3 regions of the Streptomyces sp. NPDC058685 genome follow, and region 3 is predicted to be linked to each of the others. Evidence: riboswitches for the same ligand, from Rfam matches in the RefSeq annotation. Region 3 holds a riboswitch; each other region holds the start of a gene.
The links. A riboswitch is a leader RNA that binds a small molecule or an ion and turns the genes downstream of it on or off. The one in region 3 is predicted to bind thiamine pyrophosphate.
Positions count from the first base shown of each region.

Region 1 (10,291 bases), on a different contig from region 3:
TTACACCACGATTGTGGCAAGAAGGCCAAGGGGATCGTTCCGGCCGTTTTCAGCAGGCCTCATTCACTGCGGAGTACATGATGCGCGAGTCGGTCCAGGCCGAGGTCCTGATGATCTTTCTCGTCTCGGAGGAGCTCTCGTTCCGGATCCCGGTGGGGCTCCGCTACGAGACAGACGATCCGTATGCCGTGCGGATGACCTTCCATCTGCCGGGCGACGCACCTGTGACCTGGGCCTTCGGACGCGAGCTGCTGCTCGACGGGATCAGCGGGCCGAGCGGGGACGGCGATGTGCACATCGCGCCCACCGGCGCGGCGGGACTCTGCGACCTCGCCATCCGGCTCCAAGTGGGCAGCGACCGTGCACAGTTCCAGGTCGGGGCGGCGCCTGTCGTCGCCTTCCTGGACCGCACCGACAAGCTCGTACCGCTGGGGCAGGAGCACCAGTACGGCGACTTCAGGGAATGCCTGGAGAAGGCGCTCGACGGCATCCTCGCCGAGGAGAACGCCGGCTGAGCAGCCCCGGCCGCCTCACTTCTTGCGACGGCGTCCCTTGCCGCCCCGCCCCGGCGCCGCGCTGCGGGCGGGGGCTTCGCTCTGCCCTGCGGGCAGACCCGACCGGTCTGCCGAGACCACCAGCGCCGCAAGAATCGTCGTCACCGGTACCGACGCGACCAGACCGATCGATCCGATGAGGGTCCGTACGATCTCCTCCGCCACCAGCTCGCTGTTGGCGACGGTTCCGACGCTGCTCTGCGCGATCGAGAAGAGCAGGAGCAGCGGCAGCGCCGCACCCGCGTAGGCCAGGACGAGGGTGTTGACGACGGATGCGATGTGATCCCGTCCGATGCGGATACCCGCCCGGTACAAACCCTTCGCGCCCATGTCCGGGTCGGCCTGGTGCAGTTCCCACACGGCGGACGTCTGGGTCACCGTCACATCGTCGAGGACGCCGAGCGAGCCGATGATGACACCGGCCAGCAGGAGTCCGCTCATATCGATGTTCGGGTACAGGCCGTGGATCAGACCGGTGTTGTCGTCCGTGTTGCCGCTCAGGCTCGCCCAGCCGATGAACAGCGAACCGAGCAGCCCGATGAGCAGCAGAGAGATCAGCGTGCCCAGGACCGCGACCGAGGTGCGTGCTGTCAGTCCGTGGCACATGTAGAGCGCGATCAGCATGATGGCGCTCGCGCCGACCACGGCGACGATCAGTGGATTGGAGCCCTGGAGGATCGCGGGAAGGATGAACACCGTCAGGACCGCGAACGAGACGACGAGCGCCAGCAGCGCCATCACCCCGCGCATGCGGCCGACCAGTACCACCACCAGGGCGAAGATCCCGGCCAGTACCGCCATCGGGAATCCCCGGTCCACGTCGGTCACCGAGTACTGGAGATCGCGCGGGGCGTCGGGGGCGTACGCGACCACCACGCCCTGGCCCTTCTTCAACTGCCGAGGAGCGTCCGGCTGGACGATCTCGACGAAGGTGCGGCCCTTGTTCTTGCCGGAGGTGACCTCGACCGTCGCTTTCCCGCAGTCGCCCTGCTGGGAGTTGGCCGCCTCACGCCCCTCGGGTGTGGTGGGGTCCGCGGTCGGCGGGACCTGTCCGGCGTTCACGTCCTTGCAGTCGACCTTCTGGACCGACACCACCCTGCCCGACTCGGTCTGACGGTCGAAGCCCACTCCGGTGCGCTCGTGGCCGGGCGTGCCACCCGGCCAGAGCACCAGAAGCCCGACCACCACCGCGGTGGCGAAGGGGATCAGCACGGCCGCGATGACCTTGCGGAGGTGCCGGGAGACGGGTGCGGCGGGGCCATGGGAGTGCGAGTGGCCGTGCGGCTCGGGCGTCTGATGCGGGTCGGGCGGCGATGAGGTCACCGACAGATCATCGCAAGAACGAATGGGGGCCTCTGTTCAGCGCGCCAGACATGACGCTAGCGTGGAGGCACCTTTGCACACGCGGGAGCTCGGAGCACCGGGCTGAGAGGGCGCTGACCTTCGTCCCAGTGGTGTTTCACGTGAAACACCGTCGGACGGAAGCCGCTGCGTCGACCGCCGAACCTGTTACCGGGTAATGCCGGCGTAGGGAGTAGGTCTCATGACCGTTCAGGATGCACGCACGCCTGCCGCCGACCAGGCGGAGCGCACGCCGGGCTGGCACAAGGGATACGTCGAGGGATCGCGCCCCGACCTCCGTGTGCCCGTCCGCCAGGTGCACCTCACCAATGGCGCGGACGTCACGCTGTACGACACGTCCGGGCCGTACACCGACCCCACCGTCGAGACCGATGTCCGCCGCGGTCTCGCGCCACTGCGGGAGAACTGGATCATCGGCCGCGGCGACACCGAGGAGTACGCGGGCCGTCCCGTCCGCCCCGAGGACGACGGGATCAAGCACACCTCGCCGCGCGGCGGGCTGCGGAATCTCGACGCGGTCTTCCCCGGCCGCCCGCGTCAGCCCCGCCGGGGCCGGGACGGGCAGGCGGTGACGCAACTCGCGTACGCGCGCCGGGGCGAGATCACCCCGGAGATGGAGTACGTCGCGATCCGCGAGAACGTGCCCGCCGAGGTCGTGCGCGAGGAGATCGCGGCCGGCCGCGCGGTTCTGCCGGCCAACGTCAACCACCCGGAGATCGAGCCGATGATCATCGGCAAGCGGTTCCTGGTGAAGGTCAACGCCAACATCGGCAACTCCGCGGTCACTTCCTCCATCGAGGAAGAGGTCGAGAAGATGACCTGGGCCACCAAGTGGGGCGCGGACACGGTCATGGACCTCTCGACCGGCCGCAACATCCACACCACCCGCGAATGGGTGCTGCGCAATTCCCCCGTGCCGATCGGCACCGTACCGCTCTACCAGGCGCTCGAGAAGGTCGACGGCAGGGCCGAGGAGCTGAGCTGGGAGATCTACAAGGACACGGTCATCGAGCAGGCCGAGCAGGGCGTCGACTACATGACGGTCCACGCGGGCGTATTGCTGCGGTACGTCCCGCTCACCGCCCGCCGCAAGACGGGCATCGTTTCGCGCGGCGGCTCGATCATGGCCGCCTGGTGCCTGGCGCACCACAAGGAGTCGTTCCTCTACGAGAACTTCGAGGAACTGTGCGAGATCCTCGCCGCGTACGACGTGACGTACTCCCTCGGTGACGGGCTGCGGCCCGGCTCGATCGCGGACGCCAACGACGAGGCGCAGTTCGCCGAGCTGCGCACCCTCGGAGAGCTCAACACCATCGCCAAGCGCTTCAACGTGCAGACGATGATCGAAGGACCCGGTCATGTGCCGATGCACAAGATCAAGGAGAACATCGAACTCCAGCAGGAGATCTGCGAGGAGGCGCCGTTCTACACGCTCGGCCCGCTCACGACGGACGTCGCTCCCGCGTACGACCACATCACCTCCGGGATCGGAGCGGCGATGATCGCCTGGTGGGGCACGGCGATGCTCTGCTACGTCACGCCCAAGGAACACCTGGGCCTGCCGAACCGCGACGATGTGAAGACCGGCGTCATCACCTACAAGATCGCCGCTCACGCCGCGGACCTGGCCAAGGGCCACCCGGGCGCGCAGGAGTGGGACGACGCTCTGTCGGACGCCCGCTTCGAGTTCCGGTGGGAGGACCAGTTCAATCTGGCTCTCGACCCGGACACGGCACGGGAGTTCCACGACGAGACGCTCCCCGCCGAGCCGGCCAAGACCGCGCACTTCTGCTCCATGTGCGGGCCGAAGTTCTGCAGCATGAAGATCTCGCAGGACATCAGGCGCCGGCACGGCGACTCGCAGCAGGAGATCGAGGACGGAATGGCGGAGAAGTCCAAGGAGTTCGCCGCCGCCGGCAACCGGGTGTATCTGCCGATCGCCGAGTGAGCCCCGCGGCTCTGTGACCCGCGGTCCTCTCGAATCCACGAGGTCGTACATCCACAGTGCACGAGGCGCGCTCCCGTGGTCGTGGGGGCGCGCCTCCGGCATCACTCCGGCTGGTGCTCGGGGCCACCGAAGTCCGGGCTGGTGAAGTCCGGGCTGGTGAACGTCGGGCGCTGGCCCGCCGTGGAGCCCTCGCTCGGGCTGGAGTAGTCCGGACCGCTGTAGCCGATCTTGGGGATACGGCTCACCGGTCGCGGTGGCTTGCTCGACGTCGGGTCGACGCTGGGGTCCGCCAGCGCCGCCCGCAGAAAGGGCAGCAGGCCCCGTTCGAGCAGGGCGTGCCGCCAGGCGTCCTTGGCACGTGCCACCTCGTCGGGCAGTTCACCCGTCACCTCTTCGGCGGGCACCTGCGTCGCGCCGTTGCGCAGTGCGGTGAGCAGCAGGGCCACGGCGGCCACCAGGATCGCGGCCGCCGTGAGAGCCCCGAAGAACCAGCCCGCCGAGACCAGGGTCTGCGCGAACGCGGCCGACGGGCTGAGCGCTTTGAGGATGTAGCCGACGAGCAGGAATATCAGCGCGGCCGTACCGGCGAGCACCGGAGCGAGCACGGCGATGACGGCCGCGAAACCCGCACCGCTCTCGGCGGCGACCTCGCCGGTGACCGGCGCCAGCACGGAATTGCGCACGGACGCGGCGGCCTTGGGGGCGCGCATCTCCTCGCGGATCTTGGTGTAGTGCTCGTACTCGGCCGCGGCGGCGGTGGTGATCAGCGCCGTCGCGTTCAGTGCCATCGTGCGCAGCTGTTCGGTGTTCAGTCGCTGCCCCACGGCAGCGAGGTCCGGACGGTCATGGGCGTTGCGCAGCGCGTCGTCGAGGATGCGCTCGTACTCGGCGCGGTCCTCGGTCAGCAGGTGCGGAGCGCTGTTCATGTGCATCCCCCGATGCTCCGTAGGGCCGGATTGACCGGGCGAACCGGGCAGTTGGGCGGAAACGGAGGAGAGCCTGCTACGGATAAGCCGATGGTAGAGCGGTTACGGCACGGGGTGACAGGGGGTTTCAGTAAATCGCCTGTCGTGCTCTGCTCAGTTGGGCAGCGGAAGTTGCACGACAAGCAGCTTTCCGGCCATGGTCACGCCGCCGTCCATGGCGATGGCGAGCCCGTCGGCGTACACATGCGGCCCTTCGACGACCGGACGGGCGCCGTCCTCGCCGTCCTCGGTGCCCACTTCGCCGAGCAGATACGGAATGGGGCTGTGGCCGTGCACGACGCGCGTGCCCCCGTACGTGCCCAGCAGTTCGCGCACGGCCTCGGGGCCGCCGTCGTCGCGGAAGGCGAAGCGCTTGGTGAACTTGCGGAACACGTCCCAGCACTCGTCGGCGTCATTACGGGTGATGATCGCGTGGACGGTGTCGTTGACGTCCTCGATCGTGGAGCCGTAGTCGAGGTACGCCGTCGTGTCGGAGTGCAGGAGAAGGTGCCCGTCCTCCTCCACGACCGCGTCGAGGCGGGCCATCCACTGGAGATGGACGTCCTGGAGCCGGTCCATGTCGGACTTCTGGCCGCCGTTGAGCAGCCAGGCCGCCTGGAAGGTGGCGGTGCCCGCACCGGAGTTGACGGGGGTGTCGCCGAACCGCTTGGCGCCGAGGAGCAGCAGTTCGTGGTTGCCCATCAGGGCCTTGCAGTAGCCGCCGGCGGCCGCGGCCTCGGCGGACAGCCGCATGACGAGGTCGATGACGCCGATGCCGTCGGGGCCGCGGTCGGTGAAGTCGCCGAGGAACCACAGACGGGCGTTGCCCGCGGACCAGTTGCCCTCGGTGTCGATGAGGCCCTGCGCGGTGAGCGCGGCGACGAGTTCGTCGAGATAGCCGTGGACGTCGCCGACGACGTAGAGCGGACCGAGGCCGTCCTCGGACGCGTTGGCTTCGTCCGGATCGACGTGGACCTGCACGGTGTCGCCCGGGCCGCCTGCCCTGATCACCGGGAGATCGCGCGCGGTGGGGGTGTACCCGTCCGGCATCTCGTCCTCGGGCACCGCGTTGCCGGGGTGCGAGGACGGTGCGGCGGACTGCGGCGGCCGCTGTTCCTCGTGCGCGCGGCTCATGGGCGCCTGCCCCTGGGCCGGCACGTAGGGCTGCTGCGCGTGTGTGCCCGGAGATACCTCCTCGGGCATCTCCGGAGGCTGCCCCTGCCCATGGGGCGACTGTGACTGCACGGGCACCTGCGCATAGGGCGGGACACGGAAATCACGCAATGTCTCCGTACGCACCACGGGTCCCTGACCGGCCCCCTGAGTCATCGACCCCTCCACCACCGTCGCGCCGCCGTTCACCTCTCGGCCCAGCCTGGTCGGGGTGGTCCGCGGTGTCGTGCGCCCATCATAGGAATGAGGTCCGCGCTCTGTGACGCACCAGGGGTGGTGAATCCGTCCGCACCCCTGGCACGCCGGTCGTTTCGTCCCCATTCGGAAGGTCTAGTCCGGTGAGGGGGAACGCGGTGCGCTCACCGTCGTCCGCGGATTACGTCGCTGGGAGGACGTCCGGACGATCAGTTCCGTCGGTATCACCTGCTCGATCGGCCGGTCCTCGTCGATTCCCTCGATGGCGTCGATGAGGAGCTGGACGACCGCCGTGCCGATCCTGCGCGGCTTCAGCGAGAGAGTGGTGATGGGAGGCTCGGTCGTGGCGTACACCGTCGACTCGCTGCAGCAGACGAGCAGGAGATCCTCCGGGACCCGCAGTCCGTACCGCCGGGCGGCGGCGAGCAGATCGGTGCCGTTGGGGTCGAAGAGCCCGTAGACGGCGTCGGGCCGGTCCGGCCGCGCGAGCAGGCGGTCGGCGGCGACCGCGCCGGCACACGGGTCGTGCGCGGGGTAGGACTCGTAGACCGGGTCTTGGCCGACCCGCTCGCACCAGTTGAGATACGCGGTCGTGGACAGGCGCGTGTAGGTGTCCGTGGTGGTGCCGGTGAGAAGCCCGATACGGCGGGCGCCGGCGTCGGCGAGGTGGTCGAGCAGATCGAGTACGGCGGCTTCGTGGTCGTTGTCGACCCAGGCGGTGACCGGCAGGGTGCCCGCCGGGCGGCCGTCGGAGACCACGGGCAGGCCCTGGCGGACGAGCTCGGTGACCACCGGGTCGTGGTCGGAGGGGTCGATGACCACCGTGCCGTCCAGGGCGACGTTCGACCACACGTCGTGGCGGGATGTCGCCGGAAGGATCACGAGGGCATAGCCCCGGGCGAGTGCCGCGGAGGTCGCGGCTCTGGCCATCTCGGCGAAGTACGCGAACTCGGTGAAGGTGAAAGGTTCATCCCCGTACGTCGTGACGGTCAGGCCGATGAGGCCCGATTTCCCGGTGCGGAGCGTGCGTGCCGCCGCGGAGGGGCGGTATCCCAGCCGGTCTGCGACCTCCCGGACGTGCCGGCGGGTGGCGTCCGGGAGCCGGCCCTTGCCGTTGAGCGCGTCGGAGACAGTCGTGATGGAGACACCGGCTGCGGCGGCAACGTCTCGAATGCCCGCTCGGCCTTGCCGGCTGCCCCGGCGGGATGTGTCCGTCCGGCTCACCTGGTGCTTCCCTGCTGCTGTCATGGCGAGCCGATAGTAGGGCTCGGGCGGGCGGTTGAGCCGGTCGCATATGCCTGCGTTGACAGGCACGTTTCTGCAAGATCATAAACCACCAACTCCCTTGGAAACCAAGGCAGTTGACAGGTTCGGCGACAGCGTCTCGGGCGTCCGGCGGCATCGGCCTGCCGAATGGCTCATGTTTCGAAGAGGTCTCAACTCACCACTACGGGTGATGCGCGCTACGGAGTGAGCCACAGGCGCACGCCAGGAAAGTGCGCGCTCCCCCCTTTTCCCGGCGGCCATTCGCACCGGCGGGGAATCCTCATAAGGTGAGGAGTATTGGTTCCGATGTGAACGGACTCCTCGAGGAGGACCTGCGGTGAGCGAGACGAGCCCCAAGCTGCGCGCCGAGCTGGACGGCATCCCCACGTACAAGCCGGGCAGGCCCGCGGCGGCCGGCGGCCCTGTCGCGTACAAGCTGTCGTCCAACGAGAACCCGTATCCGCCCCTCCCGGGGGTGATGGAGCGCGTGACGGGCGCGGCCCACAGCTTCAACCGATACCCGGACATGGCCTGCACCGGCCTGATGAACGAGCTCTCGGACCGTTTCGGGGTGCCCCTGTCGCATCTGGCGACCGGCACCGGCTCGGTGGGTGTCGCCCAGTCCCTGTTGCAGTCCACCTCGGGCCCCGGCGACGAGGTCATCTATGCCTGGCGGTCCTTCGAGGCGTACCCGATCATCACCCGGATCAGCGGGGCGACGCCGGTGGAGGTGCCGCTGACCAGCGGTGAGGTTCACGACCTGGACGCGATGGCGGGCGCGGTCACCGACCGGACCCGGCTGATCTTCGTCTGCAACCCCAACAACCCGACCGGCACGGTGGTCCGCCGGGCCGAGCTGGAGCGGTTCCTCGACCGGGTGCCGTCGGACGTCCTGGTGGTGCTGGACGAGGCGTATCGCGAGTTCATCCGCGACCCCGAGGTGCACGACGGCATCGACATCTACCGCGAGCGCCCCAACGTGGCGGTGCTGCGGACCTTCTCCAAGGCTTACGGGCTGGCGGGGCTGCGGGTCGGCTTCGCGGTCGCCCATGAGCCGGTGGCCGCGGCACTGCGCAAGACGGCGGTGCCCTTCGGTGTGACGCAGCTGGCGCAGGACGCGGCCGTCGCCTCGCTGCAGGCCGAGGACGAGCTGCTCGGCCGGGTCGGCTCCCTCGTGAGCGAGCGGCTGCGGGTCTACGAGGGCCTGGTCAAGCAGGGCTGGACCGTCCCCGAGACCCAGGCGAACTTCGTCTGGCTGAGGCTCGGCGAGCGGACGGTCGACTTCGCGGCGGCGTGCGAGCAGGCCGGTGTCGTGGTGCGGCCGTTCCCGGGCGAGGGTGTGCGGGTCACGATCGGGGAGTCCGAGGCCAACGACATCTTCCTGCACACCGCAGAGGCGTTCCGCGCCCAGATGTAGCGCCTGAGCGCCCCTGATCTGCGCCGTTTCCAAGCGGCGGAACCCCCATGAGCCCGGTGCTCATGGGGGTTCCTTCCGTAGGGGGTACCCCCCCGGTCGACAGTTCGAGTGGAGCATGCGCCATAATGCTTGTGAATGTGAACGCGTTCACAAGCTAGTCCCGTTCCTCCCATGATCGGCGGGATTAACAGGACAAACGGCCGCTCGACCCTGCCGATGCTGTAAGGAGATGACGTCGTGGAGCTTGCTCTGGCGCCGGAAACGCTGGCGCGCTGGCAGTTCGGCATCACCACCGTCTACCACTTCCTCTTCGTCCCCCTGACGATCTCGCTGGCCGCGCTCACCGCGGGCCTGGAGGCCGCCTGGGTCCGGACGCAGAAGGAGAAGTACCTCAGGGCCACGAAGTTCTGGGGCAAGCTGTTCCTGATCAACATCGCCATGGGTGTCGTGACGGGCATCGTCCAGGAGTTCCAGTTCGGCATGAACTGGTCCGACTACTCGCGCTTCGTCGGCGATGTCTTCGGTGCGCCCCTCGCCTTCGAGGCGCTGATCGCCTTCTTCTTCGAGTCCACCTTCATCGGCCTGTGGATCTTCGGCTGGGACAAGCTGCCGAAGAAGATCCACCTGGCCTGCATCTGGATGGTCTCGATCGGCACCATCCTCTCCGCCTACTTCATCCTGGCCGCCAACTCCTGGATGCAGCACCCGGTCGGCTACCGGATCAACAAGGAGCGGGGACGGGCGGAGCTCACCGACTTCTGGCTGGTGCTGACCCAGAACACCGCGCTGACCCAGTTCTTCCACACCATCACGGCGGCCTTCCTCGTCGGCGGCGCGTTCATGGCCGGCATCGCGGCCTTCCACCTGGCACGCAAGAAGCACATCCCGGTGATGCGGACCTCGCTGCGGCTCGGCCTGATCACGATCATGATCTCCGGACTGCTCACCGCGGTCAGCGGCGATCTGCTCGGCAAGGTCATGTACAAGCAGCAGCCGATGAAGATGGCCGCCGCCGAGGCCCTGTGGGAGGGCGAGGCGCCCGCGCCCTTCTCGGTCTTCGCCTACGGCGACGTGGAGAAAGGGCACAACAAAGTCGCCATCGAGATTCCGGGACTGCTGTCCTTCCTCGCCAACGACGACTTCACCTCGTACGTCCCCGGCATCAACGACGTCAACAAGGCCGAACAGGAGAGGTTCGGGCCGGGGGACTACCGGCCCAACATCCCCGTTGCCTACTGGGGCTTCCGCTGGATGATCGGCTTCGGCATGGCGTCCCTGGCCATCGGGACGATCGGCCTCTGGCTCACCAGGAAGAAGTTCCTGCTGTCGCCGGGGCTGCGGACCGGTGAGGACGAGGTGCCCCATCTGGTGCTCTTCAAGAACAAGGCCCTGAACCCGCGGTTCACGAACT
Region 1 covers NZ_JBHXSL010000011.1:90,433-100,723, reverse strand. Annotated here, with positions in the region: gene ACFWU3_RS13195 (SsgA family sporulation/cell division regulator) at 81-515, shown strand; gene ACFWU3_RS13190 (YibE/F family protein) at 531-1,877, opposite strand; TPP riboswitch at 1,949-2,105, shown strand; gene thiC (phosphomethylpyrimidine synthase ThiC) at 2,098-3,864, shown strand; gene ACFWU3_RS13180 (hypothetical protein) at 3,966-4,796, opposite strand; gene ACFWU3_RS13175 (metallophosphoesterase) at 4,944-6,158, opposite strand; gene ACFWU3_RS13170 (LacI family DNA-binding transcriptional regulator) at 6,333-7,445, opposite strand; gene hisC (histidinol-phosphate transaminase) at 7,801-8,880, shown strand; gene ACFWU3_RS13160 (cytochrome ubiquinol oxidase subunit I) at 9,118-10,291, shown strand, end outside.
Region 1: another riboswitch for thiamine pyrophosphate. It lies ahead of thiC (phosphomethylpyrimidine synthase ThiC); the one in region 3 lies ahead of thiO (glycine oxidase ThiO).

Region 2 (10,291 bases), on a different contig from region 3:
TGCGCACGACGACGGCGTAGTTGAAGAAGACGTGCGCGAGGAGGATGGCCCACACGGTGGTGTCCAGCCGGATGCCCCACATTTCGTCCAGCAGCCCGCCACGGCCGAGCAGCGCCAGGAACGCGGTGCCGACGACGACGGTCGGCAGCACGAACGGCACCGTGACCGCCGCTCGCAGCGCCCCCTTGCCGGGGAAGTCGAACCGCGCGAAGACATACGCGCCGGGCAGCGCGATCAGCAGCGTGAGCGCGGTCGACGCCAGCGCCTGCCAGGTGGTGAACCAGAGCACGCGCTGCATGTCGGCGCGGCCGAGCACCTCACCGATCCGTCCGAACTGCCAGACGCCGTCGATCTCCAGGCCGCGTCCGACGATGGCGACGACGGGGTAGGCGAAGAAGAGCGCGAAGAACGCGACGGGCACGGCCATCAGGCCGAGCCGCGTCGCGCTCCCGCGCAGCACCGTCCCGCGGGCCCGCGGCCCGCGGTCGCCTGCGCCGCGGTCGCCTGTCCCGCGGTCGGGCTTCGTTACTTCACTACGAGCGAGGACCACGACTGAACCCACTGCTCACGGTTCTCGGCGATCTTGTCGGGGGCGACGGTCTCCGGCTTGTCGACGACCGCGCCGAACGTGGTGAACAGCTCGGGCAGCTTCGCCCCCTCGACCACCGGGTTGACGAACATGTTCAGCGGCATGTCCTCCTGGAACTGCCGGGAGACCAGGAAGTCCAGCAGCGCCTTGCCGCCCTCCTCGTTCTTCGCGCCGTCGAGCAGTCCGGCGAACTCGATCTGACGGAAGCAGGTACCCGTGGCGACACCCGTGGGCGCCTCCTTCGGCTGCGGCTTCGCGAACAGCACCTCGACCGGCGGGCTGGAGGCGTACGAGACGACGAGGGGCCGGTCCGCCTTGGCCTTCTTGCCGCCGGCCGAGCCGGAGAACTCCTCGTTGTACGCCTGCTCCCAGCCGTCGACAACCTTCACGCCGTTGGCCTTGAGCTTCTTCCAGTAGTCCTGCCAGCCGGCGTCCCCGTACTTCCCGACGCTGCCGAGCAGGAAGCCCAGGCCGGGCGAGGACGTCGCCGCGTTCTCGGTCACGAGCAGGTTCCTGTACGCGGGCTTGATCAGGTCGTCGAACGACTGCGGCGGCGCCAGCTTCTTGTCCGCGAAGTACTTCTTGTCGTAGTTGACGCAGATGTCGCCGGTGTCGACCGGCGTGACCCGGTGCTTGTCCTTGTCGAGCTGCATCTCGTCCCGCACCTGGCCGAGGCCCTTGGCCTCGTACGGCGTGAAGAGACCGTTGTCGAGCGCACGGGAGAGCAGGGTGTTGTCGACGCCGAAGAAGACGTCGCCCTGCGGGGAGCCCTTGGTCAGGATCTCCTTGTTGAGCGCGGCGCCGGCGTCACCGCTCTTGAGCACCTTGACCGTGTAGCCGGTCTGCCGGGTGAACTCCTTCAGCACGGCGTCGGACGCGGCGAAGGAGTCGTGGCTGACGAGGGTCACGGTCTTGGACTTCGTGGCGCCGGTCGAGGAGTCGTCGGACTCTCCGCCGCAGGCCGCGAGGGTGCTCACGCCTATCGCCGCGGCCAGCGCGGTGACCGTGATCTTCCTGGTGGTGCTCACTGAATTCCTCCTGGGGGTGACCAGGAAGAGACGCGGCCCTGCCCGGTCTCCGAGGAGATCCGGGCAGGGCGCAACAGCTTGAGTAGCGACCGAACTTCCTACCCAGAATGACCTGGGCAAGGTTCAGAGGGTCTGCGGCCTGACGGTGCCGCACTCTCAGCGCTGTGGCGCTCCCCTGTCGGAATATGAAAATGTCCGAGCCCAGCCTACAAGGTCACCGCTCGGAGGCCGCGAGCTGTCCACAGGCTCCGTCGATCTCCTGACCACGGGTGTCACGGACGGTCACCGGAACACCATGGGCGGCGATCGCGTCGACGAACGCCTTCTCGTCCTCGGGACGGGAGGCCGTCCACTTGGACCCGGGCGTCGGGTTGAGCGGGATCAGGTTCACATGGACCCGCTTGCCCTTGAGCAGCCGGCCGAGCAGATCACCGCGCCACGCCTGGTCGTTGATGTCGCGGATCAGTGCGTACTCGATGGAGATGCGACGGCCCGACTTCTCGGCGTACTCCCAGGCGGCGTCCAGCACCTCACGCACCTTCCAGCGCGTGTTGACCGGGACGAGGGTGTCACGCAGCTCGTCGTCCGGGGCGTGCAGCGAGACGGCGAGACGGCACTTGAAGCCCTCGTCGGCGAAGCGCAGCATCGCGGGCACCAGACCGACGGTCGACACGGTGATCCCGCGCTGCGACAGCCCGAGCCCGTCCGGCTCGGGGTCGGTGAGCCGCCGTACGGCGCCGACGACACGCTTGTAGTTCGCGAGGGGCTCGCCCATCCCCATGAAGACGATGTTCGACAGCCGCGCGGGACCCCCCGGCACCTCGCCGTCGCGCAGGGCACGCATGCCGTCGACGATCTGGTGGACGATCTCGGCGGTCGACAGATTGCGGTCGAGCCCGGCCTGCCCGGTGGCACAGAAGGGACAGTTCATACCGCAGCCGGCCTGCGACGAGATGCACATGGTGACGCGGTCCGGGTAGCGCATCAGCACGGACTCGACGAGCGTCCCGTCGTGCAGGCGCCACAGCGTCTTGCGCGTGGTGTCGTCGTCACAGGAAATGTGCCGCACGACGGACATCAGATCGGGCAGCAGCTCGGAGGCGAGCTTCTCGCGCGAGGCGGCCGGGATGTCGGTCCACTGGGCGGGTTCATGGGCGAACCGCGCGAAGTAGTGCTGCGAGAGCTGCTTGGCGCGGAAGGGCTTCTCGCCGATCGCGGCGACGGCGTCCTTGCGCTCGGCGGGCGTGAGGTCGGCAAGGTGCCGCGGGGGCTTCTTGGCTCCGCGGGGCGCGACGAAAGTGAGTTCTCCGGGCTTGGGCATGGTGGTACCAGTGTCGCAGACGGGTTGCAGTGGCCCGGTCCGGTCGCCCGCGGAGGAGGACGGGCCCCTCCAGGCCGGTGTTGTCGGTGCCCAGACGGCCCACGGACGGCCCGGCTCCCGGTCCACAGGCGCCGACACGGCCGGGCGTGCCCCCGTGCAGGGTGGCGATCGAGCAGTCGCGACCGCCCGGGAGGGAAGCCCGGATGCCGGGCTTGAAGCTGCCGCAGCGGCAGCCTCTACCGTCCTGAGCAGGGCCGGAAGGACCGGCCCGATGAGTCCGGCGAGGGAGGCGGGCGATGGCCTGGCCGATCGCGGAGGTCGCCCGGATGTCGGGCGTCACGGCACGACCCTTCGGCACGACGACGAGGTCGGGCTGCTGCTCCCGCGTGGATCGGGACGAACGGCACCGCTACGGCGTACGTCACCGCTCGCCTGTGCCGAAGCGGGCGGGCGGGGCGCCGGGGGTGGTGCCCGGGCCCGGCAGGCACGCGAGCCCCGCGGACAGGCGAGAAGGCCAGATCGCACCCCCGTACGACCTGGCCTTCTCTCCGGTGAGCCGACCGTCCGCTCAGCAGACAGGCACTCCCGGGACCTGGTTGTCCGGTGAGCTCAGGTAGATGTTGGTCATGTAGCCGCCGTACTGCGGCAGGTACGCCCACCAGTCGTTCAGGTAGGGCGGCACGCTGACCTGCTGGCCGCGCTTCTGGCAGCCGACAAGGACTTCCACCCCGGCCGGGAGCGTGGTGAGCGGCGACGCCGTGGTGGTCGCCTGGGTACGGAGGCGGACTCCGCTGCCCCAGGTGCCGATCCAGGTGCCCGCCGGGCGGGAGGCGCCGGGCACGTTCAGTGACCGGGTCAGCCGGCCCAGGTCCGTGTAGGCCTTGCCGTACGCGGTGCCGCTCGGGTGCAGGGTGTACGCGGCCACGATGGAACGGTCACCGGAGCCGACGACGCCCGTCGTGTGCAGCGCCGGGCGGGACAGGTCCACGGCGTTGATCCCCGCGGCCGACCGGACGGCGGTCGCGGCCGCGGCCGTCTGCTTGCCGGAGCCGGCCGGTGCCTTCGCGGCCGCCCCCGCGGGAGCCGTGCAGCCGCCCGAGCTGAAGCCCGACCAGCCCTGCTTCACGGCCCAGGGCCGGTTGAACGCTCCGGCGATGCCGAAGTGCTGGTCGTAGCCGTCGGTGGCGCAGCGCGTCGACTGGCGCAGGTTGCCCATCATGTAGTCGCGTACGGACGCCGGGGCGGAGTCCAGCAGATAGCGGTAGATCTTCACGGTGTCGCGGGCGGACAGGGCCGTGTAGCCCCAGAAGCCGGGGTGGCTCGCCGGGGGCCGGGCGGTGTCGGTGAGGCCGAGGCGCGGCACCATGCGGTCGATGATCGCGCCGCCGCCGTTGTTCGCCCAGAACGTGCTGGCCGCGTTGTCGTCGCTGCTCCGCAGCATCGCGTCCACACGGGCCCGGTCGGTCGCCGAGAGATCACCGGGCTGGCGGTTCCACAGCAGGTCGAGCGCGATGAGCAGCTTCACCACGGACGCCGACCGGAACTGGGCGGCGCTGTTCACCTGCTCGGTGAAGGTGCCCGTCTGCCGGTCGAAGACCGCGACGCCGGCCGTGACCCCCGCGGGCACGTCGACCTGGGCCGCGCGGGGCGCCGGCTTCTCGGGCGGCGCGGCGGACGCCGCCGAGGTGGTGGACATCAGCGCCGCCAGGCCCACCGACAGCAGCCCGGCCCAGGTGGCGCGGCGGGCCGTCCGGGATCCCGGGGCTCTCGTGTCCCCGGTACGGCGTGAGCGGCGTGGCAGAGCGCGGACGAGTCCGGATCCGGGATGACGGGCCATGGTGGTGGTACCTCCGAGAGGTGAAGCCGATGCCGGCATGAGTGCGGGATCGGGGAGAGGGGTGTGGGCGAGGTCGGGAGCGGGTCCGCGGGCGGGGTCGCTCGGAGGGTCGTGGGCGGGGCCCCGCGTGAGATCACGGGCAGCGCCGGCCGAGCGGCGGGGCCGGCCCGCGTCGTACCGACGCGTCACGGCCCGTAGCACTGCGGGACGCCGGGCAGCCAGTTGTCCGGGTGCGAGATCCAGTAGCTCGCCATCCACCCGTCGAAGCCCCGGGTCCGGTTCTCCACGAACACCCAGTTCGGGTTGGTGCCGACCGTCTCGCCCCGCGTCTGGCACGTCACTTCGAGCTGATCGCCCGGCTGCGCCTGGCCGATCACCCGCGGGCAGTTGCCGGGCGAGGGGAACTCGGGGCAGCGGAAGCCCGGGGCTGAGTCCTTGCGGACGTTCACATCCGTCGCCCAGGTGGTGAAGACCGGGCCCGCGGCCCGCTGTTCGGCAGTCGCCTGGGCGGGCGCGGCGCCCACGGTCACGGCGAGCGCGCACAACAGTGCCGCCGCGCCGCCCAGTCGGGCGCCGCGCCTCGCTGACTTGTTCAACATGTCGTCCCCTTCGGACCGTTCGGACGCGTGCCCGTCCCGGGCTCGTGGTCGCTCAGGTGCGTTGCCCGCACCACCGGGGGGACGGGTGCGCGCGCCGCGCCGTATGAGGACGGGGCGAAGAAACATTTGCTCCCGGGACGGTCATACGCCGAGGCACCGGGTCCCGTCTGTGAGGCGGAAGCGGATGCCACCGGGCCGCGAGCGACGAGCCCGGTTCTGACCTGACGAGGGGTTCACCATGATGTGGTCACGCAAGAGCTCGGACCGGCGCGGCAGCACCATCGCCCGCCGTGGGCTGCGCGCGGCGGGAGTGGCCGCGGTCATCCCGACGGCGTTTCTGCTGGGGGCTCAGCCCGCCGCGGCCCACCCGCCGTCGGGGTCGGTCCACGTGTGGGGCAGCGACGTGCGGGTGCGCAGCTGCCAGAGCACGTCGTGCGACCTCGCCACGACGGAACGGCTCACCAATGTGCGGGTCAAGGCGTACTGCCAGGTCGACAACGGCGAGAAGGGCCGGGTGACCGACGGGCCCTACACCAACACCTACTGGGTGCAGGTCATCACTCCCGGCAGGACCCTTGGCTGGATCTCCGCCGTGTACGTCAGCGGAGGCAGCAACAACGGCCCGGTGCCCGGTGCTCCGGTGGACTCGCCGAGCGACCCGACCATCGACTGCGAGTACATCTGATCTGCGCCCGCCTCCGTGCGGTGAGCAACACGTGCCCCCGGTACCGCCGTTCACGGCGGTACCGGGGGCAACTTCTTGCCCGGGTCCGTCATATGGCGTAGCGCCGCTTCCGGTCTCACAGGCAGAGCCCCACACGCATATCAAGGAGTCCACCATGTTCCTGCGCAGCGCCCGTCTCACCGCCGCCGGTCTCGCGGTGGGTACCGCCCTCACCCTGTTCGGCGGGGCCGGTACCTCCCAGGCGGCCCCCGGCGTCTCCCAGGCGGCTCCCGCCACGGTCCAGGCGTCCCCGATCCTGCAGCCGAACAGCAACATCAGGACCGGGCCCGGTACGTCGTACAGAATCCTCAACACCAGCGGGCCGGAGGGGGCCCCGGGACAGGCGAAGTGCTACGCCCGCGGTGAGCGCGTCACGGCCGGCGGATACACCACGGACGTCTGGTACCAGGTCACTGTCCACTTCCCCGGGCATACCTACTACTTCGTGTGGGCCTGGGGCGGCAACGTCAACGTCGGCGCGGATCCCGCCCCCGGCCTCGAGGTCTGCCCCTCCTGACCTCACCCCGCCACGCACGTCGCCCCCGGCACCGTGTCCAACGGTTCCGGGGGCGAAGTGCGTTACACGCAGAGGGTGTTCAGCAGATCGGCAGACCTGAGTCACGCTCGTCGTCGCCACCGCCGACGAGGAAGATCTCGCTCATGTACGACGACGGCGCCATGCCCATGGCCGGCGTCTTGATCCACCAGGTGTGCCAGTAGCCGCCGTAGGTGGCACGTCCGCCCTTGACCTGGCAGACGGCGCGGATGAACCCGTCATCGGGGGACTTCGCGCTCACCGGGGCGTTGGGGTCGGGGGCCGATCGCAGATTGATGTCGGTCCCCCACATCGGGCACTTGTAGGTGCCCGGGTAGCCGGGGTAGGGGGTGCAGGGCGCGGAGTCGGCGGCCTGCGCGGGTGCGGTGAAACCGGGAGCGAGGAGCATCACGGCGGCGAGAGCTGCCGCCGCGATGCCCCTCGAACCGGCGCTGGTGCCGGTCAGCACGTGGGGACTCCCGGCAGCCAGGCGTCCTTGTGGTCGATGTAGATGTTGGTGATGAAGCCGCCGAGCGCCGGGATGTAGGCCCACGCGTCGTTGCTGTAGCCCTCGGCGGTGACCATGTCTCCGCGCTTCTGGCAGGTGACGTTGACGGGGGTCGGCCCGGTCAGGGTGCGCACGACTGCCGCGTTCAGCTTGGCGTCGGTCCGTACACGTACGGACGTGCCCCAGGTGGTGAAGTTGGTGCCGGGGTTGCCTCCGCCCGGGGTGCACGGCAGGCTCACGCCGCGCTCCGCGAGATACGGGCCGGGGTTCATGCCGCGCGTGCTGGACGTGGAGCTGTGCGCCTCGAAGTGGAGGTGCGGGCCGGTGGACTGGCCCTCCGAGCCCATCCGCGCGATCAGCTGGCCGCCGCTCACCCGCTGGTTGACGGACACGAGCCGCTCGTACATGTGGCCGTACTCGGTGACCGTGCCGTCGTCGTGCCTGATCCGGATCCACTGGCCGTAACCGCTGGCGGTGCCGGAGACGATGACGGTGCCCGCGCCGGTGGAGTAGATGGGCGTGCCCCGGGTGTTGGCGATGTCGACGCCGTCGTGGCCGGAGTGCCAGCCCTGCGTGACGGTGCCGGCGGTCGGGCAGGAACCGGCGTAACCGGCGGGCTGGGCCGGCGCGGCCTCGGCCGTGGCGGCGGAGAGCGGGACCAGCGCGGACGCGACGGCCGCGGCGGCGAGCAGACCGAGGGACTTGGTGCGGTTGATCACGGGCATGACGAATCTTCCTCCGAACAGGGATGGGAAAAGGGTGGGTCGAGGTTCAGTGACGCCGGCGGGCGCCGCTCAGCACGTCGGGACGCCGGGAAGCCAGGCGGCCGGGTCGTCGATGTAGATGTTCGAGATCCACGCCTTGTACTTGGGCAGGTACGACCAGACGTTGTTGGTGTAGCCCTCGGCGGTGACGGTCTCCCCGTAGGCCTGGCACAGGACGTCGACGGCCGTGGGACCGGGCAGACGGGTCACCGGCGGCTTGCCCGTGCCGGCCTCCGGGCGCAGGCCCACGCCCGTGCCCCAGGTCATGAAGCGCTTGGTGTTCGCCGGGGGCTGCTCGTTGTTGGTGATGCGCAGGGCGCCCGCGTACTGGGCGTTCAGCCGTACGTCACTGACCATCACCACGGTCCCGGACTCCCGGGCCTCGACCATCTTGCCGTTGCCGAGGTAGATGGCGATGTGGTGCACGGTGTCGTGATTGCCGGGGCTCGACGCCCACAGGAGCAGGTCGCCCGGTTCCAGCGGGGCGAGGCCCTGCTCGCGGGTGAAGCGGGCACTGGCACCGCTCCACTTGGCCTGGTTCCACGAGCCCTCGGGCAGTGCGATCCCCGCTCCCTGCCAGGCCGCGTACTGCACCAGGTGCGAGCAGTCGAAGCCCTTCACCTTGCTGTCGTGCGCACCGGGACCGCCGCCGGGATAGTCCTGGCCGAACGTCGGGCCGTGGATCGAGCCTCCGCCCCAGGAGTACGGCATCCCCAGCTGCGAGCAGGCGGCGTTCACGATGGCCGTGGCCTGGGCGGACGCCCCGGTCAGAGGACGGCAGTCCGCGGCGGCGGTCACGGTCCGGGCCTGCTGCGGTGAGTCGGCGACGGCCACGCCGGTGGTACCGACGGCGGCGAGCAGAACTCCGCCCGCCACCGTCACCAGCGTCCGATTCATGCGGCGCACGTGTGTTCCCCCTCGTCTCGGTTCCACTGCTTGCGGCTGAACTGGAGGCAGCATGCGGTCCCGCTGCCCTCGTTCGTCGTAGCCGGTGCCGGTGCGCGGTTCGTGGCGCCGGCCTTCAGTGAGGGGACGGGATCGGGGACCGTTGTGTATGCGTCGAGAGCGGCACGAATTTTCGCGAGCCCCCGCATCCGGTTGCGCTGCACGGTTCCGCGATGCGCGCCGAGTCGCTGACCTGCGACGTCATGGCTCAGGCCTTCGAGATCGATGAGGATGACGGCGGCCGCCTCCTTGGGTGACAGATGCCGCAGCAGGGCGACCGTCACCGCCTCCGCCTCGCGTGAGGCGAGCCCGCCGTCCCAGCTCTGCTCGGGCAGCCGGTCGGTGCACCGCTCGCGCCGGGAGGGGTGCAGCCACGCGTCGCGCAGCAGGTTCAGCGCGGCGGCGCAGGTGTAGGCGTACGGGTGCCGCTGACGGGCCAGGGTCTGGGCGCGGGCGCGGCGGGACAGCCGCAGATACGTCTCCTGGAGCAGGTCGTCGGCGTCGTGCGGGTTGCCGGTCAGGGCCAGCAGGCGGCGGCGCAGCTTCGGCATGACTGCCGTGAAGGCCTCGTCGAACTCGGCGGCGGTCATCCGTTCGGCGCCCGCGAGGAGTTCGGGGGCGAGCTGCTCGGCGCGCGTGGTCTTCGGGGCGGTCGTCGTCGCCGCGTCCGACGGCACCGCGTTGGCCGCATCGGTGGCGGTCGTCGGCCCCGTGGTCTTCGAGACGGCGGTCGTCGTCGCCGCTGTCGTGGTCGTCGCTGTCGTGGGCGTCGTCGTCGTCGCGGTCGTGGTCGTGGTCGCGGTCGTCGTGACGGTGGTCGGTGAAGGCGAGATGCAGGTGCTGCTTTCCACGTACTTCCCCCGTGTGGTGTCGTCATGGTGCGTTCCGGCGTCTGCCGGTGTGGTTCGTCGGCTCGATGCGTGGTGGTGCGTGGGGTGGCGGAGAAGGTCCTCGGACGGGCGCCGGAGGCGCGGAGTGCGTCAGCCCCGCGTTATGGGTCCGTACCTGGCCGCCGGCTCTCCGCTGAGCAGCGCCCAGTACCGGTCGCCGTACGACCAGTGCCACCATTCGGTGGGGTAGTTGACGAAGCCCCCTGCGGTCATGGCCCGGCACATCAGCTCCCGGTGGGCGCGGGGCTCACCGGTGATGCGCGGCGCGGCCGTACGGCAGCCGCCTTCGCTCTCCTCCGGAGTGGCGTTCACCTCGGTACCCAGCGCGAGTTCGACGCCGTCCTCGGTGCACAGAGTCAGATCGACCGCACCGCCGCTGACGTGCGGGGCGACCTCCGGCGGGGAGATGTACGCGCTCGTCAGCTCACGCACCCGGTCGGGTGACGCGTCCGGCTCGGCCGCCCGCATGACGGCGGCGTACTCCTGGAAGTAGCGGCCCTGGAGCTGAGGCGGGCGGAAGCCCTCCACCAGCAGCAGGCGGATGCCCGTGG
Region 2 covers NZ_JBHXSL010000010.1:103,296-113,586, reverse strand. Annotated here, with positions in the region: gene ACFWU3_RS12330 (ABC transporter permease) at 1-427, opposite strand, end outside; gene ACFWU3_RS12325 (thiamine ABC transporter substrate binding subunit) at 526-1,617, opposite strand; TPP riboswitch at 1,695-1,804, opposite strand; gene rlmN (23S rRNA (adenine(2503)-C(2))-methyltransferase RlmN) at 1,832-2,938, opposite strand; gene ACFWU3_RS12315 (hypothetical protein) at 3,507-4,634, opposite strand; gene ACFWU3_RS12310 (SH3 domain-containing protein) at 4,961-5,374, opposite strand; gene ACFWU3_RS12305 (hypothetical protein) at 5,613-6,059, shown strand; gene ACFWU3_RS12300 (SH3 domain-containing protein) at 6,214-6,615, shown strand; gene ACFWU3_RS12295 (hypothetical protein) at 6,695-7,102, opposite strand; gene ACFWU3_RS12290 (M23 family metallopeptidase) at 7,096-7,866, opposite strand; gene ACFWU3_RS12285 (C40 family peptidase) at 7,936-8,802, opposite strand; gene ACFWU3_RS12280 (RNA polymerase sigma factor) at 8,799-9,701, opposite strand; gene ACFWU3_RS12275 (M15 family metallopeptidase) at 9,831-10,291, opposite strand, start outside.
Region 2: another riboswitch for thiamine pyrophosphate. It lies ahead of ACFWU3_RS12325 (thiamine ABC transporter substrate binding subunit); the one in region 3 lies ahead of thiO (glycine oxidase ThiO).

Region 3 (10,291 bases):
CCTCCTTGACCAGCTGCCGGACGCGCGTCACCTCGACATCGAGCATTTCCGCGATGTCGGGGAGGGTGAGCCAGGCGGGGACGAGAGCATCGATCTTTGCGTCAATCTCGGTCACAGGACAAGCCTGCCATCTGGGACCGACAGTGGGTAGCGCTGCCCCGCGCACCGACGCCCCGATCAGCCCGGAATCGGGGAGAATATGCAGGTCAGCGGGGAACTGTCGGGAGAGAGCCTGCTCACAGCGAAGCGGCCTTCAGAGGGACCGAGGGGTCCGCGGCCGCCGTCGGATCCAGCCGCGTGCCCGTCGTGGCGAGTTTGCGGCCCTGCGCCAGATCGCGCGGCCTGCCCACCGCGAGCAGCGCGACGAGCGCGCCCTCCCGCAGCCACAGCACCGACCAGGAGGCGCCCGTCGGGTCCCCGCGCCACACCATCGTGTCGGCGACCGCGTGGTGGCCCACGTACTGCACGAACCGGCCGAACTGCTCGGACCAGAAGTACGGGACGGGGTCGTAGATCTGGGCGGGGTCGCCGAGGTCCTCCGCGATGATGTTCGCGGCGACCGTGCGCGGCCCCTGGAGGGCGTTGTCCCAGTGGTGCACGAGCAGCCGCTGCCCGTAGCGGGCGGACGGGAAGGAGGCGCAGTCGCCGACGGCGTACACACCGGGTAGCGAGGTGCGCAGGTACTCGTCGGCGGTGACCGCGCCGTCCGGACCGAGCGCGATGCCGGAGCCGGTGAGCCATCGGGTGGCGGGCCGTGCCCCGATGCCGACGACGACGGCCCCGGCGGCGAGCCGCCTGCCGTCCGAGAGAACCACCGTGCCGGGCTCGATCTCCTCCACCCGGGAGCCCGTGAGCAGTTCGATGCCGTACTCCGCGTACCAGTCCGTCATCGAGGCGGCGACCTCGGCGGGCAGCGCGCCGGCGAGCGGGCGCTCCGCGGCCTCGACGACGGTGACCGTGCAGCCGGCCTCGCGGGCCGCCGTCGCGAACTCCGCACCGATCCAGCCCGCGCCGACGACGACGATGTCGTGCTGCCGGGCGAGCACGGGACGCAGCCGGGCGGCGTCGTCGAGCGTGCGCAGCAGATGGACGCCGGGCACCGACGCGGCCCCGGGCAGATGGACGGGTTCCGCGCCGCTGGCGAGGACCAGGATGTCGTACGGGACGGGTCCGGCCTCGGTGTCCAGTTCGCGCTCCTTGGGCCGGACGCCGGTCACCTCACAGCCGAGCCGCAGCCCGATGCCGAGAGCCTCGAAATCGACGTCGAAGGCCGAGTCCTCGGCCTTGCCGAGGAGGACGGCCTTGGACAGCGGGGGCCGGTCGTAGGGCTGATGGGGTTCGGCGCCGATGAGGGTGACCGGGCCGGTGAAGCCCTGTTCGCGCAGGGCCACGGCGGTCTGCACGCCCGCCATCCCGGCTCCGACGACGACCACGCGCCGCGCCTGCTGTGTCTGCTGCTCGCTCACCCGTCAACCTTACGCATCCGGAGACCTCGACTGACAGTCCGTCAGGACAGTGGCTGCTCCACGACGCTCGTCCCGCTGCCCTCCTGCGACTCCCACTCCCAGCTCTCCTCCAGGCGCAGTCTGCCGTCCGGCAGCTCGGCGACCGTCGAGACACAGTGCCCGGAGGCGGTACGGCCGTCGGTCCTCAACTGCACGTAGCGGAAGTCGATCCGGTCCCCCTGACGGGTGCCCACCAGATGACCGCGGACCACGTCGCCGCCCGCGTACTCGGCCCAGATGTGCCCGTCCCGCTCGTGGTACGTGACGCGGGTACGGGTGCCGACCTGGCCGGGAGCCTGGTCCGCGACCGGCACCAGGACGACTCCGTCGAGAGACCCCGCCATCAAAACACCTCCTGTACCGCAGGCCTTGGGAAGCCGTCGCTCCCTTAACCCGACACCGGGCCCGGGGTTAGGGTGGCCACCGTAAGACACTCGCGGGAGTCCGGACGCACCGGGCTGAGAGGGAGGCTGGACGGCCTCCGACCGTACGAACCTGATCCGGGTCATGCCGGCGAAGGGAGGGGCTGGACGCCCATGTCGCGTATCCCAGAAACGCGCGCCTCAGACGTTCTCGTCGTCGGGGGCGGAATCATCGGACTGGTCACGGCCTGGCGTGCGGCCCAGCGCGGACTGGCCGTCACCATCGCCGATCCGGAGCCGGGCGGCGGTGCGGCGCAGGTCGCCGCGGGCATGCTCGCCGCCGTCACCGAACTGCACTACGGCGAGCAGACGCTGCTCGCGCTCAACGTCGCGTCGGCACAGCGCTATCCGGCGTTCGTCGCCGAGCTGGAGGAGACGAGCGGACAGCGCGTCGGCTACCGCGCCTGCGGGACGCTCGCCGTCGCGCTCGACGCCGACGACCGCGCCCATCTGCGGGAACTGCACGCCCTGCAACGGCGTTCCGGACTCGCCTCGGAGTGGCTGACCGGCCGTGAGTGCCGGCGCCTGGAGCCGATGCTCGCGCCCGGTGTCCGCGGCGGTCTGCGGGTGGACGGCGACCACCAGGTCGACCCGCGCCGCCTCGCGTCCGCGCTGGTCACGGCGTGCGAGAGGGCGGGAGTGGTCTTCCGTCACGGCTGGGCGGAACGGCTGTCGGTCACGGGCGACCGGGCGACCGGTGTCGTCCTCGCCGACGGCGAGGAGCTCACCGCCGACCAGGTGGTGCTCGCCGGCGGCAGCCTGAGCGGCAGGCTGAACGGGGTCCCGGCGGATGTGCTGCCTCCGGTCCGTCCGGTGAAGGGCCAGGTGCTGCGGCTGACCGTGCCGCCCGCGTACGCGCCCTTCCTGTCCAGGACGGTCCGCGCGGTGGTCCGCGGCAGCGATGTCTATCTGGTGCCGCGCGAGAACGGCGAGCTGGTCGTCGGCGCGACCAGCGAGGAACTGGGCTGGGACACCACGGTCACCGCGGGCGGTGTGTACGAGCTGCTCCGCGACGCCCATGAGCTGGTGCCCGGCATCACGGAGCTGCCGCTCACCGAGACCCGTGCCGGGCTGCGCCCCGCCTCCCCCGACAACGCGCCGCTGCTCGGCCCGACCGCGCTGCCCGGTCTGCACCTGGCCACCGGTCACCACCGCAACGGGGTCCTCCTGACGCCCGTCACCGGCGATGTGATGGCCGTGGTCCTGGTCTCCGGCTCACTCCCCGACGAGGCCCGCGCCTTCACACCTCGCCGCTTCTCCGCCGTCTCCCAGGAGCAGCCCGCATGAACGTCTCCGTCAACGGCGAGACCAGGATGCTCGCCACCGGAACCACACTCGACACGCTGGTCACGGAGCTGACCGCCGCCCGGTCCGGCGTCGCCGCCGCCGTCAACGAGGCGGTGGTCCCGCGCAGCGCATGGGCGGGCACCCTGCTCGACGACGGCGACCGGGTCGAGGTCCTCACCGCAGTCCAGGGAGGCTGATCAGCCATGGCCGACGACCGTCTCACCATCGGTGACACCACCTTCAACTCCCGGCTGATCATGGGCACCGGCGGTGCGCCCAGCCTCGACGTCCTGGAACGCTCCCTGATCGCGAGCGGAACCGAACTCACCACCGTCGCGATGCGCCGCCTGGACCCGACGGTCCAGGGCTCCGTGCTCTCCGTCCTGGACCGGCTCGGCATCCGCGTCCTGCCCAACACGGCCGGCTGCTTCACCGCGGGCGAGGCCGTCCTGACCGCCCGGCTCGCGCGCGAGGCACTCGGGACGGACTGGGTGAAGCTCGAGGTCGTCGCGGACGAGCGCACGCTGCTGCCCGATCCCATCGAGCTGCTCGACGCGGCGGAAACCCTGGTCGACGACGGGTTCACGGTCCTGCCGTACACGAATGACGACCCGGTGCTCGCGCGGAGGCTGGAGGACGTGGGCTGCGCGGCGATCATGCCATTGGGCTCGCCCATCGGCTCCGGCCTCGGCATCCGCAACCCGCACAACTTCCAGCTGATCGTCGAGCACGCGCGCGTACCGGTGATCCTGGACGCGGGCGCGGGCACGGCGTCCGACGCGGCGCTGGCGATGGAGCTGGGCTGCACGGCGGTGATGCTGGCGTCGGCGGTCACCCGCGCGCAGGAGCCGGTCCTGATGGCGGAGGCGATGCGGCACGCGGTGGAGGCGGGCCGCCTGGCACACCGGGCGGGCCGCATCCCCCGCCGCCACTTCGCCGAGGCATCGTCACCCCAGGACGGCCGCGCCCACCTGGACCCGGAACGCCCGGCGTTCTGACGGGACGGAAAGTCTGCCGGCGGGACCGCATCCGGCCCCGCCGGGAGCGAGGCGGGCGGGGACCGCATCCGAGGCACGGGGACGACATCCAGCCCCGCCGGCGATTGAGGCGCGCGGGGCCGCACCAGACCCCGCCGGCGATCGAGGCAGGGGGACACCATCAAGCCCGGCCGGCGATTGAGGCACGGGGACGACATCAGGCCCGGCCGACGGTCGAGGCACGGGGACGACATCCAGCCCCGCCGGCGGTTGAGGCGCGCGGGGCCGCACCAGGCCCCGCCGGCGATCGAGGCACGGGGACACCATCAAGCCCCGCCGGCGATTGAGGCGCGGGGGTCCGGGGGCAGCGCCCCCGCAAGGTGCCGCACCCGCCCAGCCTGGCCCCATGCCGCACAGGCTTCGTCCTCGAACGCCGGGCGGTCTGATATCGCCCTCCCCACGCAGGGGCCGAGCTCATGCCCGGCCCGACGATCGAGGCCCAGGGACGATTTCCGGCCGCGCCCGTGATTGAGGCGCGACCCCCCGAACGCCACCGCCCCACAACGCCCCGCACCCGTCCCCCTCCGCCCGTCCCGACGCCCGTCCCCCGTCGAAAGCCGGTCGCGGCGGACCGGCCCCGCACAAGCGCGTCTGCTGTCACAGCTCGGCTGCAGTACGGCTCCGGTCCCGCCCCGGGACGTCAGGGGTGTCCGGGGTGACTCGTAGAATCTCCGCGTGGACACGACCCTCAAGGACCCCCTCGTCGGGCAGCTGCTCGACGGCCGCTACCGCGTCGACGCGCGTATCGCCGTCGGCGGTATGGCCACGGTCTACCGGGCGGTCGACACCAGACTCGACCGGGAGCTCGCCCTCAAGGTGATGCACCCGGCCCTCGCCACGGACGCCTCCTTCGTGGAGCGCTTCATCCGCGAGGCCAAGTCCGTCGCCCGGCTCTCCCACCCCAATGTGGTGGGGGTCTTCGACCAGGGCGCCGAAGGTGCGTACGTCTATCTGGCCATGGAGTACGTGGCGGGCTGCACCCTGCGCGACGTCCTGCGCGAGCGCGGCGCGCTCCAGCCGCGGGCCGCGCTGGACATCCTGGAGCCCGTGCTCGCCGCGCTCGGCGCGGCCCACCGGGCCGGGTTCGTCCACCGGGACATGAAGCCGGAGAACGTGCTGATAGGGGACGACGGCCGGGTCAAGGTCGCCGACTTCGGCCTGGTGCGCGCGGTCGGCTCCGTCACCAGCACCACCGGCACCGTCCTCGGCACCGTCTCCTACCTCGCCCCGGAGCAGATCGAGTACGGCACGGCCGACACCCGCGCCGATGTGTACGCATGCGGTGTCGTCCTGTACGAGATGCTGACCGGCGGCAAGCCGCACTCCGGCGACACCCCGGCCCAGGTGCTCTTCCAGCATCTGAACGAGGACATTCCGGCGCCCTCCGCACTCGTCCCGGGCCTCGCCGTCGAGCTCGACGAGCTGGTCGCGAGCGCCACCGCCCGCAATCCCGAGATCCGCCCGTACGACGCGGTGGCCCTGCTCGCCCTGGTCCGTGAGGCCCGTGCCGCGCTCGGCGACGATCAGCTGGACCTGGTGCCGCCGCAGGCCCTCCAGCAGGAGCCGCCGACGTACGCGACCGGCGCGGACGCCGGCCCCGATGAGCGTACGGACGTCATCCCCCGTGTGCCGCCCGGCGACGAGCCGCAGGTCAACCACACGACGCGGATGGCCATGCCGCCCGCTCCTCCGCAGCACCGCCCGGACCGCACCGGCCGCTCCCGTGTGCCACGGCGCGGTGTCGTCGCGATCCTTGTCGCCGTCTTCCTGGTGCTCGGCGCCGGCGCCGGCGTCTGGTACATCAATTCCGGACAGTTCACCCGCGTCCCGGCCCTGATCGGCAAGTCCGAGAAGGAGGCCCGGCAGGAGCTCAAGGACGCCGGCCTCGATGTGAAGACCGTCAAACGCGACTTCAGCGAGACGGTCGACCGCGGCTCGGTCATCAACAGCGACCCCGGCACCAACGAACGCATCCGCGGCAACGGCTCGGTGACGCTCGTCGTCTCGCGCGGGCCGAAGATCGTCCGGGTCCCCGACGTCGGCGGCGACCCGCTCGCCACGGCCGAGAGCAAGCTCAAGAAGGCCGGGCTCGCGCCCGGGGTGGTCACCAAGGAGTTCAGCGAGGACGTGCCCCAGGGCCGTGTCGTCAGCACCGAGCCGGCGGCCGGTGCCCGGCGCAGCCCGGACTCCGCGGTCGCGATCGTCGTCAGCAAGGGCTCCCCCGTCGAGGTCCCGGGCGTGATCGGCGACTCCGTCGAGGACGCGACCGGCGCGCTGGAGGACGCCGGCTTCACGGTCAAGGTCGCCCCCGCGCAGGTCAACTCCCCGGAGGAGGCGGGCACCGTCGCCCGCCAGTCGGCGGCCGAGGGGGCCGAGCTGGCCTCCGGCGACACGATCACGCTGACCGTCTCCAAGGGACCGCGCTCGATCGACGTCCCCGATGTCGTCGGGATGAGCGTCGACGAAGCCACCGCCGAGCTGGAGGACGCGGGCTTCGAGGTGGACGTCGAGAAGGCCTTCCCCTTCCTGGGCGACACCGTCGAGAGCCAGTCCCCGGCCGCGGACGGCAAGGCGCCCGAGGGCAGCACGATCACCATCAAGACCAAGGGAATCTAGCCACAGATGCGCAACCCCGTCGGCGGCCACGTCCCCGTGGCCGGCGGACTCGCCAAGGTCGGTCTCGGATACGCGACGGAGCTGCGGGCGGAGACCGTCCAGGTCTTCGTCGCCAATCCGCGGGGCTGGGCGACGCCGCCGGGCAATCCCGCGCAGGACGAGCTGTTCCGCTCGGAGTGCGCCGCCGCGGACATGCCGGCGTACGTCCATGCTCCGTATCTGATCAACTTCGGTTCCCACACCGAGGCGACCGTCGAGCGGTCCGTGGACTCGTTGCGCCACTCGCTGCGCCGCGCCCGTGAGATAGGCGCCCTGGGCGTCGTGGTGCACACCGGGTCGGCGACGGGCGGGCGGCCGCGGGAGGTGGCGCTTGCGCAGGTGCGCGAACGGATGCTGCCGCTGCTGGACGAGCTGACGCACGACGACGATCCGTTCCTGCTGCTGGAGTCGACGGCCGGGCAGGGGTTCTCACTCTGCTCGCGGACCTGGGACTTCGGGCCGTACTTCGCCGCTCTGGACGCCCATCCCCGACTGGGGGTCTGTCTGGACACCTGCCATCTGTTCGCGGCAGGACACGACCTGGCGGCACCGGGCGGCATGGTGCAGGCGCTGGACCTGCTCGTGGAGACGGTCGGCGAGGGGCGCCTCAAGCTGATCCACGCCAACGACTCGAAGGATGTGGCGGGCGCCCACAAGGACCGTCACGAGAACATCGGCGCGGGTCACATCGGCGAGGAGCCGTTCCGGGAGCTCATGCGCCACCCGGCGACCGAGGGCGTACCGCTGATCATCGAGACCCCGGGCGGCAAGGAGGGCCACGCCGCGGACGTGGCCCGGCTGAAGGCACTCCGCGACTGACCGTCTCGGGCGCCCTGCGCCCTGAACGACGACAGACCTCAAGGGCTGTCGTCGTGCGCCCTCCGGGGATGACGGGACGGCCCTCAGAGTTCGGGGCCGTCCCCCGGCTCCTCCTGGTAGGAGTAGCGCTGCTCCCGCCAGGGATCGCCGAGGTTGTGATAGCCCCGTTCCTCCCAGAAGCCACGCCGGTCGTCGGTCATGTACTCGACGCCGCGGACCCACTTGGGCCCTTTCCAGGCGTAGAGATGCGGCACGACAAGACGCAGGGGGAAGCCGTGCTCGGCGGTGAGCAGTTCACCGTCCTTGTGGGTGGCGAAGATCGTGCGCTCCGAGGTGAAGTCGGCCAGCCGCACATTGGCGCTGTAGCCGTACTCGGCCCAGACCATGACGTGAGTGACGTTCGCGGCCGGCGGCGCGAGGGCGACCAGTTCGCGGGCGGGAACACCACCCCATTCGGCCCCCAGCATGCTGAACTTCGTCACGCAGTGCAGATCGGCGACGACCGACGAGAAGGGCAGTGCCGAGAACTCCTCGTGGTTCCAGCAGTGTTTGTCGCCGTCGGCCGTGGCGCCGAAAACCCTGAACTCCCAGCGGTCCGGCTTGAACTTGGGTACGGGCCCGTAGTGGGTGACCGGCCAGCCTCGCTGCAGTCGCTGACCCGGCGGAAGCTCGGACTCCTCTGATGCGCGGTATTCCCGGCTTTCCGGCTGACCCATGTCTTCAATGGTGACAGACCGCATGGGGTGGTCATGACCAGGTCTGGCCCGATTCGGGCAACTCCTACTAAGGAGGCACTTACTGGACGGGCTGACGGACGCGATGGAAGGATGCGCCCACTTGCCCCGGTACCAAGCGCGGAAGGAGCCTCTGCGATGCAGGGCGACCCCGAGGTCATCGAGTTCCTCAACGAGCAGCTGACCGCCGAATTGACCGCGATCAACCAGTACTTCCTGCACGCGAAGATGCAGGAGAACTTCGGCTGGACGAAGCTTGCCAAGTACACCCGGTCGGAGTCGTTCGACGAGATGAAGCACGCGGAAGTGCTCACCGACCGGATTCTCTTCCTCGACGGACTTCCGAACTACCAACGCCTGTTCCACGTACGCATCGGCCAGACCGTCACCGAGATGTTCCAGGCGGACCGGCAGGTCGAGGTGGAGGCGATCGACCGTCTCCGGCGCGGTATCGACATCATGCGCGCCAAGGGTGATGTCACGTCCGCGAACATCTTCGAGTCGATCCTCGAGGACGAGGAGCACCACATCGACTATCTCGACACCCAGCTGGACCTGATCGAGAAGCTCGGTGAGCCCCTCTACATCGCGCAGCTGATCGAGCAGCCCGACAGCTGACGTACGCCGGGGGCGGCGGTCGCGCGCCGGGTGCGGCGGTCCAGGACCCTGTCGGGTCTCCGCGCCCCAGGTGAGCGTGAAGGGCGGAAGGGCTAGGCGGCTTCGTCCAGCTCCGCGAGGCCGGCCGTGAGAGCGGGCTTGCCCTGCTCCAGCAGCTCACGCCGCGGGCACGTGCCCCTGCCGAGGATCGACTGGATCGTCCGCACGCACGAGCCGCAGTCGGTGCCCGCCTTGGAGGCGGAGGCGATCTGACGGGGGGTGCAGGCACCCGCGTCCGCGTGCTCCTTGACCTGCTTCTCGGTGACGCCGAAGCATGAGCATACGTACACGCGGTTCACCTCCAGGCCGGTCGGTCGTCTGCCTCCGATTGCTCGGTGAGGCTAACCTAACCTTACCCGTCGTGGCCAGCCTGGAAAAGCGGTGTGGGGCGCGGATCACATCGATCCGCGCCCCACAGCCGTACTCACAAGATCACTGGTCGCGGTACATCTCCGCCACCAGGAACGCCAGGTCCAGGGACTGGCTGCGGTTCAGTCGCGGGTCGCAGGCCGTCTCGTAGCGCTGGTGCAGATCGTCGACGAAGATCTCGTCGCCGCCGCCCACGCACTCGGTGACGTCGTCACCGGTGAGCTCGACGTGGATACCGCCCGGGTGCGTGCCCAGGGCCTTGTGGACCTCGAAGAAGCCCTTGACCTCGTCGAGCACGTCATCGAAACGCCGGGTCTTGTGGCCGGACGCCGCCTCGAAGGTGTTGCCGTGCATCGGGTCGGTCACCCAGGCCACCGTCGCACCGGACGCGGTGACCTTCTCGACCAGCTCGGGGAGCTTGTCGCGGACCTTGTCGGCGCCCATGCGGACGACGAAGGTCAGCCGGCCGGGGTCGCGCTCCGGGTCGAGCTTGTCGATGTACTGCAGGGCGTCGTCGACCGTGGTCGTCGGGCCGAGCTTCACACCGATGGGGTTGCGGATGCGCGAGGCGAACTCGACGTGCGCGCCGTCCAGCTGCCGGGTGCGCTCACCGATCCAGACCATGTGGCCGGAGGTGTTGTAGAGCCGGCCGGTCCGCGAGTCGGTACGGGTCAGCGCGCCCTCGTAGTCGAGCAGCAGCGCCTCGTGGGAGGAGTAGAACTCGACCGTGCGGAACTCCGCCGGGTCGGTGCCACAGGCCTCCATGAAGTTCAGCGCGTTGTCGATCTCCCGCGCGAGCTGCTCGT
Region 3 covers NZ_JBHXSL010000025.1:54,856-65,146, reverse strand. Annotated here, with positions in the region: gene ACFWU3_RS20930 (Rv2175c family DNA-binding protein) at 1-115, opposite strand, end outside; gene ACFWU3_RS20925 (NAD(P)/FAD-dependent oxidoreductase) at 237-1,466, opposite strand; gene ACFWU3_RS20920 (hypothetical protein) at 1,508-1,849, opposite strand; TPP riboswitch at 1,932-2,044, shown strand; gene thiO (glycine oxidase ThiO) at 2,042-3,214, shown strand; gene thiS (sulfur carrier protein ThiS) at 3,211-3,411, shown strand; gene ACFWU3_RS20905 (thiazole synthase) at 3,418-4,212, shown strand; gene pknB (Stk1 family PASTA domain-containing Ser/Thr kinase) at 4,927-6,867, shown strand; gene ACFWU3_RS20895 (deoxyribonuclease IV) at 6,874-7,725, shown strand; gene ACFWU3_RS20890 (sulfite oxidase-like oxidoreductase) at 7,809-8,441, opposite strand; gene bfr (bacterioferritin) at 8,598-9,077, shown strand; gene ACFWU3_RS20880 ((2Fe-2S)-binding protein) at 9,170-9,415, opposite strand; gene ACFWU3_RS20875 (class II 3-deoxy-7-phosphoheptulonate synthase) at 9,549-10,291, opposite strand, start outside.